Regions from separate parts of the Clostridium sp. CM039 genome, predicted to be linked through region 2. Evidence: riboswitches for the same ligand, from Rfam matches in the RefSeq annotation. Region 2 holds a riboswitch; each other region holds the start of a gene.

Region 1 (4,728 bases), 360 kb from region 2:
AAATAAATCTAAATAGTGAAGTTTATAAGTTATATTGCAATAAATATAATAATCAGTTATACTAAATATAATGATATTTTAACGTATTTTTTTATTTATTAATGTGTAAACGATTCAATAAGACTAATTTCAAAAAGGAGTTTTGCTAAAATGGCTAAATATATAATGGCACTTGATCAAGGTACAACCAGTTCAAGGTGTATTCTATTCAATGAAAGGGGACTTATTGTAACGTCCGCTCAAAAAGAATTTACTCAGATTTTCCCAAAAGGAGGGTGGGTAGAACATGACCCAATGGAGATATGGTCAAGTCAAATTAGCGTTGCAACAGAAGCGATGGCTGAAGTTAATGCTACGGCGTCTGATATAGCAGCAATAGGTATTACAAATCAAAGAGAAACTACTGTAGTTTGGGATAGACGAACGGGAGTTCCGGTATACAATGCAATTGTATGGCAATGTAGAAGAACTGCAGAGACTTGTGATGAATTAACACAAAAAGGATTTGATAAAATTGTTAGAGCTAAAACGGGATTGATTTTAGACGCTTATTTTTCTGGAACAAAAATAAAATGGATATTGGACAATGTAGAAGGCGCTAGAGCAGAAGCTGAAGCAGGAAATTTATTGTTTGGCAATATAGATACTTGGTTAATTTGGAATTTAACAAAAGGAAAAACATATGTAACAGACTATTCTAATGCTTCAAGAACAATGCTATTTAATATTCATGAACTTACATGGGATGACGAAATTTTAGAAACATTGAACATACCAAAATCAATGCTCCCAGAAGTAAAACCTTCAAGTTGTGTATATGGCAACACCGATATTTCATTGTTTGGAGGGGAAATTCCAATTGCTGGAGCGGCTGGAGACCAACAAGCGGCATTATTTGGACAAACTTGCTATTCACCAGGAACAGCTAAAAACACATATGGGACAGGCTGCTTCATGCTTATGAATACAGGAGACAAAGCAATTCAATCTAAACAGGGATTACTTACAACGATTGCTTGGGGAATAGATGGAAAAGTAGAGTATGCTCTTGAGGGTAGTGTATTTATAGCTGGAGCAGCTATACAATGGTTAAGAGATGAGCTACGCATGATTGACAATGCTGCTGATTGCGAAGAATATGCTAATGCGGTAGAAGATACAAATGGAGTATATGTAGTTCCGGCTTTTGTTGGACTTGGAGCACCATATTGGGATCCTTATGCAAGAGGAACAATTGTAGGTCTTACAAGAGGAGCAAAGAAAGAACATTTAATAAGAGCAACTCTCGAAGCGCTTGCTTACCAAACACATGATGTTTTAAAAGCAATGCAAGAAGATTCTGGAATTATACTTACAGAACTTAAAGTAGATGGAGGAGCTTGCAATAACAATTTCTTAATGCAGTTTCAATCTGATATTTTAAACGTTCAAGTAGACAGACCAGAGGTTACTGAAACTACAGCACTCGGTGCGGCTTATCTTGCAGGGCTAGCAGTAGGATATTGGAAGAGCAAAGATGAAGTAGCAAAGCATTGGGCAATATCAAGAAGTTTCAAACCTAGTATGACAGAAGAAAAAAGAAAAGAATTACTTCATGGATGGCATATAGCTGTTAAAAGATCAGGCATAAAACTTGAATAGTAGTAACGAAATATTAATTGTTAATAATAATTTGTTATGCTATTATTAACATATGAAATATAAAAGAATAACCTAACACAGGGGAGTTGGATAGGCCAACTGAGAGAAAGAACTTTAATTCTTTGACCCTATAACCTGATCTGGATAATGCCAGCGTAGGAAGTTGTTTATTGGTGTATTATATATGTATATATTTTTATATATCAAGATAATTTAAACACGAATCCTATGGGTTTGTGTTTTTTGTTTTATAAATAAAATGGATGAATAGTGCCGCAGGTGATGATTTAACATTTAAAAAATAATTATTTTAGGAGGGAATTGATATGAAAAAAGTTTTAACTATAGCAGGTTCTGACAGCTCAGGAGGAGCAGGTGTACAGGCAGATTTAAAAAGCTTAAGTGCGAGTGGCGTATACGGGATGAGTGTAATTACAGCGATAACAGCACAAAATACTATGGGGGTTTTTGCAGTGCAAGACTTGGGCGAAGAAATCATCAAGGCACAAATTGATGCTATTTTTACAGACATAGTTGTAGATGCGGTTAAAATTGGTATGGTTTCTGTGATCTCAACTATTGATGTGATAAGTGAGAAATTAAAACAATACAAGCCTAAAAACGTAGTACTCGATCCCGTAATGATCTCAAAAAGCGGTTATTCACTGTTAAAGCCAGAGTCAAAAACGGCTTTGGTTAAAAAATTAATTCCACTAGCGTCAATTATTACACCTAATGTCCCAGAGGCTGAAGAAATTTTAAAAGAAGTAAATTCAGATATTACGAGCATTGAAACAGTAGTAGATATGGAAAGTGCAGCAAAAGAAATGTACAAGCTAGGATGCAAAAATGTGCTTTTAAAGGGAGGACATATGCAGGGGGAAGCCGTAGATGTGTTTTATGATGGAAGTGAAATTACACATTTTACGTCTGAGAGAATAAATACAAAAAATACTCATGGAACTGGATGTACTTTGTCTTCAGCCATAGCTGCAAATTTGGCGCTTGGCTATAGCATGAAGGATTCAATAAAAAATTCAAAGCAGTATATAACAACTGCTATAAAGCATTCTTTAGATATTGGGCATGGGGTGGGACCTACAAATCATTTCTACGAATTATATAAAAAAGCAGGGATGGCAAATGATTAAGGATAGTGAAAAACTGGATTTTTAGCAGCGAGTTCTGTAAACTTAATAACACAAAATTTAAGGGGAGTAAATAATGTATTAGTATGTATCATATTTATAGCAGTAGATATTACTTTATAAAACGTTATTTATTACTTGGAGCTACAATGCCCGTTATGATTATTACAGGATTTATATAAACAATAATTTGGAGGATGATGTCAAAATGGAAATTAATAAGAAAATAATTAAATTACTAAACAATTTAAGAGAAAAAACCCCATTGGTGCACCAAATAACAAATTATGTTACCGTTAATGATTGTGCCAATATTACACTAGCAATAGGTGGGTCACCGGTTATGGCGGAGGATATTCATGAAGTTCGCGAGATGGTATCACTTGCATCTTCACTTGTTATAAATATAGGAACATTAAATAGTGTAATTATAGAGGCTATGATTGAGGCAGGAAAGATGGCAAATGAATTAAACATACCTGTTATCTTAGATCCTGTCGGAGTAGGTGCAACAACTTATAGAACAGAAACTTGCAAAAGAATTATAAATGAAGTGAAATTAGCAGTTATTAGAGGGAATTTATCTGAAATAAAAACAATTTATGGTATTAAAACTATAACAAGAGGTGTAGATGCTAGTGAGAGTTTTTCTGTAGATAGTAATGAATTTACAAGAGAGAAAGAAATGGCAAGGAATTTTGCTGTTAAATTTAATACGGTAGTAGTTATAACAGGTGCTGTAGACATTATATCAGATGGTAAGACTCTTTACACCGCATCTAACGGTCATAAAATAATGTCTAGGGTTACAGGTACAGGATGTATGTGTACTTCCGTTATTGGTTGTTATTTAGGCGCTGGAGATAATAATTTAATAGCAGCACTCGCAGGAATTGTTTCAATGGGTATTGCAGGAGAAACAGCTTATGAAAGCTTAGATAAAAATAGCGAAGGATCAGGAACATTTAAAGTGAAAATGCTAGATGCTATTTACAGTTTATCTGAAGCTCTAATAATGGAAAGGAGTAAAATAAATGAAGAATAATGTGAATTATAGCCTTTATCTCGTTACAGATAGAGATGTGTTAGTGGATTTAGATATATTTGCAGCGGTGGAGGAAGCAATAAAAGGCGGGGTTACATTAGTCCAGCTTAGAGAAAAGAGATTAAGTACTTTAGAGTTTTATAATATTGCAGTGAAAATAAAAATTATTACAGATAAATATAAGATTCCCCTAATAATAAACGATAGAATTGATATTGCACAGGCCATAGATGCAGCGGGGGTACACATAGGTCAAAGTGATATGCCAGCGACTATCGCGAGAAGTATAATAGGAGATAATAAGATACTAGGGGTTTCTACTGCAACACTTAAGGAAGCACAAAGGGCAGAAAAACAAGGAGCAGATTATGTGGGTGTTGGAGCGATGTTTCCTACAACTACTAAAGATGATGCAAGTGCAGTTTCTGTATTAAGTTTAAAAGAAATAAAAGAAAAAATTTCTATCCCTGTAGTTGCTATTGGTGGAATTAATGAAAAAAATGTAAATTTATTAAAGATAGCAAATATTGATGGAATAGCTGTTGTTTCAGATATTCTTGGGAAAAAATCTGTAAGGTCATCAGCAGAAAAACTATGTTCTTCCATAAAGCAGAAATAATAGTGGGGGGGATTTATAATGTTTATCAAGCCGACTGGATTCGAAAAGAACCTATCTGGAAACGAGGTAGATAAGGTAATCTATTCAAATATTCCAGGATTAAAGGAAAAAATGCTTTGCATGAACTATTGGACAAAATTGAGTGGCATGAATAAAGATATTATGAATGTACAGGAGATTGAAGCATACAACAAGAGTAGTTTAACAACTGTTGGATCAATTGTGGACTTAGAAAATTACGAAGAATCCTTTAGCATGCAAGAATTAATAAACAA
Region 2 (4,728 bases):
AATTTGGAAGAAACTATAAAATCTATAATTGATGTTAATATAGTAAGTACTTATTCTGATGTGAGTACCAAAACAGGTGAAAAAATTATAGCTATAATTGTAGACCAAGATATTGAAGAACGATTAATAAAATAATCATGGAAGACGCACTGAAGGGTCAATGACCAGTCAAGGGGTAAGCCAATAACAATAACTCTGAGTGAGGAGTTTTTGTTATTGGCTTTTTTATTGATTTTAATTTTAAAGGAGTATTATAAAAAACGAAGGGGATGATAATATGAAATTTAAGCAAAGGTGGATATATGTGATTTTGGGAATTATAATTATGATGTGCTTAGGCACTGTATACTCATGGAGTGTTTTTAGGATTCCAATTGAAAAGGCTTTTAATATAGGATCTACTCAAAGTGGCTTTCCTTACATGGTTTCTTTAGCAGCTTATTCATTTTTTATGTTTATAACTGGAAAATATTTAGAGAAATACAGTCCAAGAATGGTTGTTTCTATGGGTGCACTTCTTGTAGCATTAGGATGGATATTATCTGCATATGCACCAAATATATATATTTTAACTATAACATATGGGGTAATAATTGGCGCTGGCGTAGGCATAGCATATGGAGCTCCGATGACGGTAGTAGCAAAATGGTTTCCAGAAAAAAAAGGCTTAGTAGTAGGCATTGTATTAATAGGATTTGGGTTGTCACCACTTATAACAGCTCCACTTGCAAGAAATTTAATAGAAAGTTATGGAATAACAAAAGCTTTCCTAATATTAGGTGTATCTTTTGGGGTAATAATACCTTTGCTTTCGTATCCATTTAGATATCCGTCTGATGTGGAAAGTAAAAGTCTTGAAACAACTGCAAGCACAAAAATTCATATGAATGGTACGAATACTGCTAAAATGATTAAATCAAAAAACTTTAAAGGGTTATATGTAAATTTTATGATTGGATCAATGATTGGACTAATGTTAATTGGAATGACAAGTAACGTTGGTGTAGAACTCATTAAGCTATCCCCAAAAACAGTAGCTTTATTAATGATCGTATTTGCAGTTTTTAATGGAATAGGTAGACCTATATTTGGCTTGATTACGGATAAGTACTCGTCTAAAACCGCCATGCTAATTTCTTACGCACTAATTATTATCGCAGCATTATTAATGCTAGTGGCAAATGAAGGCAGTTTAGTATTATTTAGTATAGCGTTTTCGATATTTTGGTTTAATCTTGGAGGATGGTTAGCTATAGCGCCTACTTCAACTCTTGATATGTATGGAACGAAACATTATAGTGAGAATTATGGTGTTGTGTTTACGGCATATGGTATAGGAGCCATTATCGGGGTGTTGGCTTCTGGACTTCTAATGGATATCCTTGCGAATTATAATTATATTTTTTATTTTATAATTGGTTTATGTATTATGGGTATTCTTTCATCTAAAAGAATGATTAAAACGTAATCTAACAGAATTGCCCATTTTAGTGGGCTAGAGTTAAGAGATGATTGATAGTAATTTCTAAGTTATTATATTTAATGCTACGTAATATTAATATTACGTAGCATTAAATATAATACAGTAAACTTCATGATGAACAGAATAATGTATTAGTATAACTTTTGGTTGAAGAAAAACGTGAAGTAGGTAGTAGATATATTTCGAGTTAATTTAGAGCTTTGGTTATAGCTAACTTTGATAATCGTTTTAAAGGTAGAAGCCCAATAATTACACAGGTAATAATGGTTTCCACACTTAGGTATGAACCGTTATATAAAAGGGAGTATAAATAAACAGAGGTTCCTTTTGGAGCATAGCTTCCGAAGAACACTACTCCAGAAATAAAATGGCATGTAAATCTAGCTAGCATTGCTACGACTACGCCAATAAGTATGACCTTAGTATTACGTGATCTAAAGTAACCAACTATTCCAATGGCCATAAAAGGAAGCGGATAATCAAATAGTACTTGCACTGGATGGAGTGCGAAGGGTGCTACTAAAAAATTAATAATTCCAAATAAAAAACCTGTTAAAAACCCAACTTCAGGACCATAAAATAAGGATATAAGTATGATTGGAACCATGCTCCCAGCAGTAATGCTACCACCTTGTGGTAATTTTATAATTGTAATAAACTGCAATACAGTAGATAATGCAAGAGATATACCAACTAAAGTTATCATCTGCGTAGTAAATTTAATTTTCCTAACTTTCAAAACTGCATAGATTAATAACAAAACTCCTAATAGTGCAAAAAGAGCAATGGGGGTTTTTGTAATTTCAGCGATTCTTTCGGTAAAAGTCATTTTTATAGCCTCCATGTATTGTGCTACAGAAGTATTATGGCAAAAACAAAAAAACTATATTCAAAAAAGGAATATAGTTAATGTACTTATACATCATAACCGCTTTCCTCCGCTGGTATTATCCAGATCAGGTATAAGGGTCAATGAATTAAATATTCATATCTCAGCCATTAGGCACCCCTAGCACATATATTATTATTATAATTTAATTATATAGAAGTATATTATATTTTACAACCTGTTTTAGATATTTATGAATTAAAAGAAAATAATAAAATAAAGAAAATACCGGAAAAGATTGATTTTATAATCTGGATGGTATAAAGTTAATAAATGTAAGGTGATCAATTTAGCATTAGGGTTACAAAATACTCAGGGAATTTATTATTAAGGGGTTTTGTATTAGATGATGAAGATTAAAAAATAATATGTGTTTCCGAAAAAATACATACAAGGAGGTTATTATGAGAAAAAAAATAATTTTAATATTTACACTCGTTATTTTAATGTCTCTTTCGGGGTGTTCAAGATCGAAGACTGCTACAATAAAAAAAACTGCCCCAGTTAAACCAGCAACTGCAGTTGAACCCATTAAACCGGCTGAACCCGCTCAAACCTCTTCGATACCCGCTTTTGACAAGACTGCTGTTATGAAGGCTTCAGGAAAGAGTGTTCCAGTTTTAATGTACCATTCAATTGACTACGAAAAAGATAATCCTATTCGTCTTCCTGTTAAAAGATTTGAGGAGCAACTAAAATATTTAAAAGATAATGGTTATTATACTATTACACTTACAAATTTATATGAATATCTTATTAAGGATATACCAATACCTGAAAAATCCATAGTTCTTACTTTTGATGATGGTTATGAAGATAATTATACGGATATGTTCCCTGTTTTGAAAAAGTATAATTTTAAAGCAACAATTTTTGTTATTACTGGTAGTATTGATAAAAGTCCTAACTATATGACTTCGAAACAGCTTGTGGAAATGGAAAAATATGGAGTGGAAATAGGGAGTCATACCGTAAAGCATGAAAATTTAAAAGAGATGCCTAAGGATAAGCAACTAGAAACTTTAGTTAAATCTAAAAAAGATTTGGAAAAAATATTAAATAAACAAATAAAATTCTTTTCCTACCCTTATGGTGGATACAGCAAAACTTCAATTGAGGCTGTACGAGAAGCAGGGTATACAATGGCTTTTAGTACTGACGGCAGATGGTCTTCCAAAGAGGATGGTATACTTTCCTTACATAGGGTATATATAAGTTCATTCCATGACATGGAAGAATTTAAGAAACGTATTTCTAATACAGATTAAATTTTAATAAAGTTCAATATTTAGAGTTGGGTCCCTAAGTTACTAGGGGCCCAACTTTTATATGTATTATTCTAGGTACACCAAATTGTAAGGTGTCTCCTGATAAACATAATAATTTAACCAGTTTAAAAAAAGCAAACTTGAGTGACCTCTCCATTTTACGATAGGTATTTTTAATGGATCGTCTTTTGGATAATAATTTTTGGGGACATTTATATTTAAGCCGTTTGCTATATCCCTGTCATATTCATTTTTTAATGTTAATGGATCATACTCTGAATGCCCGGTTATAAAAATTTGTCTTCCCTTTTTTGCTGATACAATGTAAATGCCTGATTCCTCAGATTCTGATAAAATTTCAAGCTCATCTATCTTATCAATATCAACTTTTCTTATTTCAGTATGTCTTGAATGTGGAACATAAAATTCATCGTCAAATCCACTCAAAAGTTTAACGTTTTGCTTTGTTATTTTATGTTTAAACACTCCAAATACTTTACTATCAAGTTTATGTTTTTGCACTCCGTAATGATAATGAAGCCCTGCTTGAGCACCCCAACAAATATGCAAGGTAGAGTATACATTGTGAATACTCCATTCCATAATTTTTTTAAGTTCCTCCCAGTAATCCACTTCTTCAAAGGGAATACTTTCAATTGGTGCGCCAGTTATTATCATTCCATCAAATCTAGAGTTCTTTATTTCTTCAAAAGTGTTATAAAATTTAATTAAATGTTCCTGCGATATATTTTTACATGCATGGCTTGCAGGGTGAAGAAGAACTATATCAATCTGTAGTGGAGAGTTTCCAAGAAGTCTTAAAATTTGTGTTTCAGTATCGATTTTTGTTGGCATAAGGTTTAAAATCACAATTTTTAAAGGCCGAATATCTTGGTGAAATGCGCAGTCTTCTGTAATAGTAAAAATGTTCTCTTTATTTAAAGTTTTAAACGCTGGAAGATTGTCAGGTATTTTTATTGGCATTTGCATCCTCCTTGTAATTAGGCATCTTATAAAAAAAAGCTGCTTTCCTATAAGGAAAGCAGCATGATTAACTTTAATAAACAATAAAATTGTATTATAAAATT
Region 3 (4,728 bases), 1.2 Mb from region 2:
TAGTAATTGCATCAAGTGCACCAAAAGGCTCATCTAACAGCATAATATCAGATGATGACATATATGTTCTAAGCAATGCAGCTCTCTGCCTCATACCTCCTGAAAGTTGAAAAGGATATTTATATTCGAAGCCTTCAAGCCCAAATGTTTTAAAATGACTAAGCGCCTGAGCCCTTGCCTCTTTTTTAGATTTTCCTTTTATAATAAGAGACAGTGTAGTGTTATCCACAATGTTTTTCCATGGAAGTAGCAGGTCCTTTTGATGCATATAACTTACTTTTTCAAAAGTATCGCAGCATTTTTCTCCGTCAAATATAATTTCACCCGAATCTTTACGCAAAAGGCCTGATATAATATTAAAAATTGTACTTTTACCACTGCCACTTGGTCCTAGTAAACTTATAAACTCATTCTCTCTTGCATAAAAAGAAACATCCTTTATTATATTCATACTTCCAAAAGTTTTTTTAATATTTTCTACTCTTAATTTTTCATTACTAGTTCGGTAAGTACTCATTAGTAAATGCCTCACTCGCCTTCATATCTTTTCCTATAAGCTTTTTATCTAAAAGAAATTTGGTGTAATTATTCCAAACCGATTCTTTCATTACGCCCCATTTTTCATCTTCAGCTTTATATTGATCCTTTAAATATTTTTGACTTGCGACGGCAAGAGCTTCATCTGTCTCCGGTGCATTTTTCAGTAAAACCTTAGCACTTTCCTCAGGTTTCTCCATGCTGTATTCATATCCTTTTGTAACTGCTTTTAAAAATTTCTTTGCCATTTCAGGATCCGCTTTTAATTTGTTCTCATTGGCTATAATTACCGGAGTATAATAATCTAAATCTTTATTTAATTTTCCAATATCAATATAGTCAATAGGAATATTTTTAAGCTTCGCTTCTATTCCTGTCCATCCATAAAATACCCATTCAATATCAATATTTTTCTTAGTTACAGCAAAGAAATCCTCTGATCCTGCATCTACCATCTTTAGTTTTGAAAAATCCGCATTATCTTTTTCCATAACCGCCTTTAAAATTGCATTTTCAGAAGGCGACCCCCATCCGCCATAGGTTTTTCCTTCAAAATCCTTAGGAGATTTAATATTTTTTTCCTTAGGCGATGCAAACCCGGAAGTATTATGCTGAATAATAGTGGCTATAGCTTTTATTGGAAGTGGATCTTTAGCAGTTCTAGCATAAGTTACATCTTCTTGATAGCTTACGCCAAAATCTCCTTTGCCCGCTGCAATTAAACTTGCAGTACTTCCCTGCGCTGGTTGAATAATTTCCACGTCAAGTCCTTCTTCTTTAAAATATCCATTATCTTTCGCTACATATAATCCAGTATGATTAGTGTTTGGTATCCAATCTAAAATAACAGTAACCTTTTTTAAAGTTTCTTCCTTCTTTACATCTTCTTTTTTTGCAGCACAACCCACAAATAAAACCGTAGTCATTGAAACTGTTAATAATAATGAAATTACTTTCTTTAGCATGATTTTACCTCCAAATAAAATAATATGTCCTATTTAAATTTAGTCATTGTTATCTGCTTTATTTCTAGTCCAAGGAGTAAAAAAATATTGTAATAAATTCAAGAGTCCAAATAGTCCCATGCTTAATATTACAATAATTATAATCACTGCAAAAACTTTATCAAGTGCATATGAATTTTTAGCTCTAATCATATATACCCCAAGACCCTCATCTCCTCCAAGCCATTCTCCAATAACTGCCCCCATAATACTATAGGTTGCTGCTATTCTAAGGCCCGAAAAAAAATTTACAGTAGAGGATGGCAGCTTCACCATGGTGAAAATTTGAAACTTACTAGCTCCCATAGTCTTTAAAAGGTTTACCATATCCGCGTCTACTGATTCTAATCCATCAATCAAACTAACAACTATAGGGAAAAAGCACACTAACACTACTACAATAATCTTAGGCAATATTCCAAAACCAAACCATATTATGAAAAGTGGTGCTAGAGCAATAATTGGAACAGTTTGAGATACTACTAAAATTGGATATATGCATTTTTTAATGATTTTCACATTATCCATTAAGATGGCTAAAATTAACGCAATCAAAATTGATATTGCGAATCCAATCAAGGCTTCATATAAAGTCGCATAAATATGCTTAGTAATGCTTGGAACTATATTCACCAAGGTACTAATAATATCTTTTGGCGAAGGCAATATGTATTGCGGAACCCTCCATTTATCTACAGCTATCTGCCATATAAAAAGAATTATTAATTGAAAAACTATAGGAATAAGTTTATTTTCTATACTTATATGTTTTTTCATTCATAGTCACGCCTTCAGCTTTATAATCGATTTTCACTATAGAAACAACCCTACTTGCTCCATGAACTACACAAATTTCCTGGGCCTTTTTTACTATATCTAAAAGCTCATCCATTTCACCTTCCATAGTGGTTTCCATTGGTCCTACCTCATATTTCACTCCACTAGATTGAATATATTCTATAACCTTATCTACTACTGGGTAAATTTTTTCTTCCGCAACCACTGGTATAACTTGAAGACTCACATTTACAACTGACATTTCAATTCCCCCTTATAATATTGTTAAAGTAAAATAAACCCTTTGCTCATTTTTAAGCGAAGGGTTCTATAATCGAATAACTTTGCACCATTTATATATTCTTATTTTAACCTAAATGCAAATTATGTTTTCCCTCCGCTGGCATTATCCAATTCAGGTTATAAGGGTCGAAACTTAACTGTTTCCTCTCAGACAAAAATATTGACTCCCCTAGTTTTTAATATTAAATTACTTTACACGTATATACTACCTAAAAATTCTTATAATGTCAAACCATAAAAAACGCATCTTTTATTCAGTGCGTTTTTCTTAACAATCCATATTATCTTCAAACTTTTTAATATCTTCCTTTAGTTCATCTATTTGTTTTTGTAAATCCTTATTATCGCCCTTAGAATTACTGTTTCCATTATCTCCAGATTGATTGCCATCCTGCGATTCAAGATTTTGAGACTGAGCTGCAATTATCAAAATACTCTGCGCCAAACCCGTTAAAAAATTACCTATTACATTTTGTTGATCAACATTAAGTTTTCCAGCAATTATAATCCCTATTACTGTTGCTAATGTGGCTAATTGACAAGGCGTGAATTCTTCTAACTTTTTCATACATTGCCTCTTTTATAAAATGGTTGTAATATATTATATTCTTTTAACAAAAAAAAGTGTAACTAATATTATTTTTTAAATATATGACATGAAGATATTTTTATTCATATATTACTCATAAAGGGGTGATATATATGAATATATACAACAATAGAAGATTTGCAGATATTGTGTTTGAAGGTGGCGGAGTTAAGGGCATCGGTCTTGTAGGTGCCTTAAAAACATTTGAGGATAATGGATATCAATGGAAAAATATTTCAGGAAACTCTGCCGGATCTATTATAGCTGCACTAGTTGCGGTAGGCTACCCAGCTGACGAGATAAAAAAATTAATGCTAAATCTAGACTACACAAAATTTGCTGATAAAAGTCATTTTAATATGCCTATATTCTCTGATGCTTACAATCTACTTTTTAAAAAAGGCATTTATAAAGGTGACTATATAAAAAATTGGATTGACGAAGTTCTATCGCATAAACTTAAGCTTACAAATAGGAAAAAAATAACCTTTGGAGATTTGATTATTCCAGGAGAAAAGGGTATTCTTTTAAATAATAATAAGTATAAAAGAAAATACAAACTGCATATTATAGCAACTGATATTAGCTGTGGAAAGATGCTAATACTACCAGAGGATATTGCGGGATACGGGATAAATCCTGATGAACTTGAAGTAAGTTTGGCAATAAGAATGAGCATATCTATCCCCTATTTTTTCCACCCTGTAAACTTATATAATATAAAGACTAATAAAAAGTCTCTCATTGTTGATGGTGGTGTTTTAAGCAATTATCCAGTTTGGATTTTTGATGTGAATGGTGTTCCTCTCTGGCCAACCATCGGTTTTAAACTCGGAGGGAACAAAGAAATACGAGAACATAAAATCACAAATATCTTAAATTTTACTAGCTCAATTATTGAGACTATGTTAGAAGCACAAGATGATATTCATATAAGCGAAATGGATTTCTTGCGTACTGTAAAAATCGATACCCTTGATATTAAAACCACAGATTTTAATATTGGGAATAAAAAAATTATGGAGTTATATAATTCTGGTGAAGTTTGTGCAAAAGAATTTCTTAAAAATTGGGAAGATAATTATAAAAAGCATAGAATCTTTAGAAGTAATTCTTTTAAATAATAATCGTTGCTAAAAACACTAAATCTTTTTATTCATATATACACCATCTTGCATTTATTTATTGAACAATACTAAGAATCTAAAAGTGCACTAAGCTTAATAATTATTATTATTATTATTATTAAGCTTAGGTGTTTTTTTCTTAGTTCACAAATTTAGTCACAGTTCAAATAATGTGATATTATAATATTAAGAAAAAAAAATGAGGTGAGTTCAATGAAAAAAGTATTATTAACCGGCTCTAATGGTTTCTTAGCATCAAGATATTACACATATTATAAAGATAAATACGAAATAATCCCATTAGGACATGCAGAGTTAGATATAACAGACGTGAGTAAAGCCTTAGAAATTATACAGAAATCCAAACCTGATTACGTGATACATACCGCTG

The links. Region 2 has a riboswitch for thiamine pyrophosphate ahead of thiT (energy-coupled thiamine transporter ThiT). Riboswitches for the same ligand answer to the same signal wherever they lie in the genome.
Region 1: it holds a riboswitch for thiamine pyrophosphate, as region 2 does, so the genes downstream of both, thiD (bifunctional hydroxymethylpyrimidine kinase/phosphomethylpyrimidine kinase) here and thiT (energy-coupled thiamine transporter ThiT) in region 2, are expected to answer to the same signal.
Region 3: it holds a riboswitch for thiamine pyrophosphate, as region 2 does, so the genes downstream of both, ACWJJ2_RS04645 (thiamine-binding protein) here and thiT (energy-coupled thiamine transporter ThiT) in region 2, are expected to answer to the same signal.

What each region holds. Positions count from the first base shown of each region.
Region 1 is NZ_CM143649.1:1,817,035-1,821,762, reverse strand. It holds gene glpK (glycerol kinase GlpK) at 151-1,641, shown strand; TPP riboswitch at 1,711-1,821, shown strand; gene thiD (bifunctional hydroxymethylpyrimidine kinase/phosphomethylpyrimidine kinase) at 1,968-2,792, shown strand; gene thiM (hydroxyethylthiazole kinase) at 2,998-3,834, shown strand; gene thiE (thiamine phosphate synthase) at 3,824-4,453, shown strand; gene ACWJJ2_RS08635 (C40 family peptidase) at 4,472-4,728, shown strand, end outside.
Region 2 is NZ_CM143649.1:2,176,372-2,181,099, reverse strand. It holds gene ACWJJ2_RS10245 (Na-translocating system protein MpsC family protein) at 1-135, shown strand, start outside; gene ACWJJ2_RS10240 (L-lactate MFS transporter) at 278-1,468, shown strand; gene thiT (energy-coupled thiamine transporter ThiT) at 1,671-2,312, opposite strand; TPP riboswitch at 2,400-2,504, opposite strand; gene ACWJJ2_RS10230 (polysaccharide deacetylase family protein) at 2,777-3,640, shown strand; gene metA (homoserine O-acetyltransferase MetA) at 3,707-4,624, opposite strand.
Region 3 is NZ_CM143649.1:978,591-983,318, forward strand. It holds gene ACWJJ2_RS04630 (ABC transporter ATP-binding protein) at 1-517, opposite strand, end outside; gene ACWJJ2_RS04635 (ABC transporter substrate-binding protein) at 498-1,502, opposite strand; gene ACWJJ2_RS04640 (ABC transporter permease) at 1,542-2,318, opposite strand; gene ACWJJ2_RS04645 (thiamine-binding protein) at 2,290-2,580, opposite strand; TPP riboswitch at 2,693-2,802, opposite strand; gene ACWJJ2_RS04650 (hypothetical protein) at 2,890-3,189, opposite strand; gene ACWJJ2_RS04655 (patatin-like phospholipase family protein) at 3,324-4,334, shown strand; gene ACWJJ2_RS04660 (SDR family oxidoreductase) at 4,551-4,728, shown strand, end outside.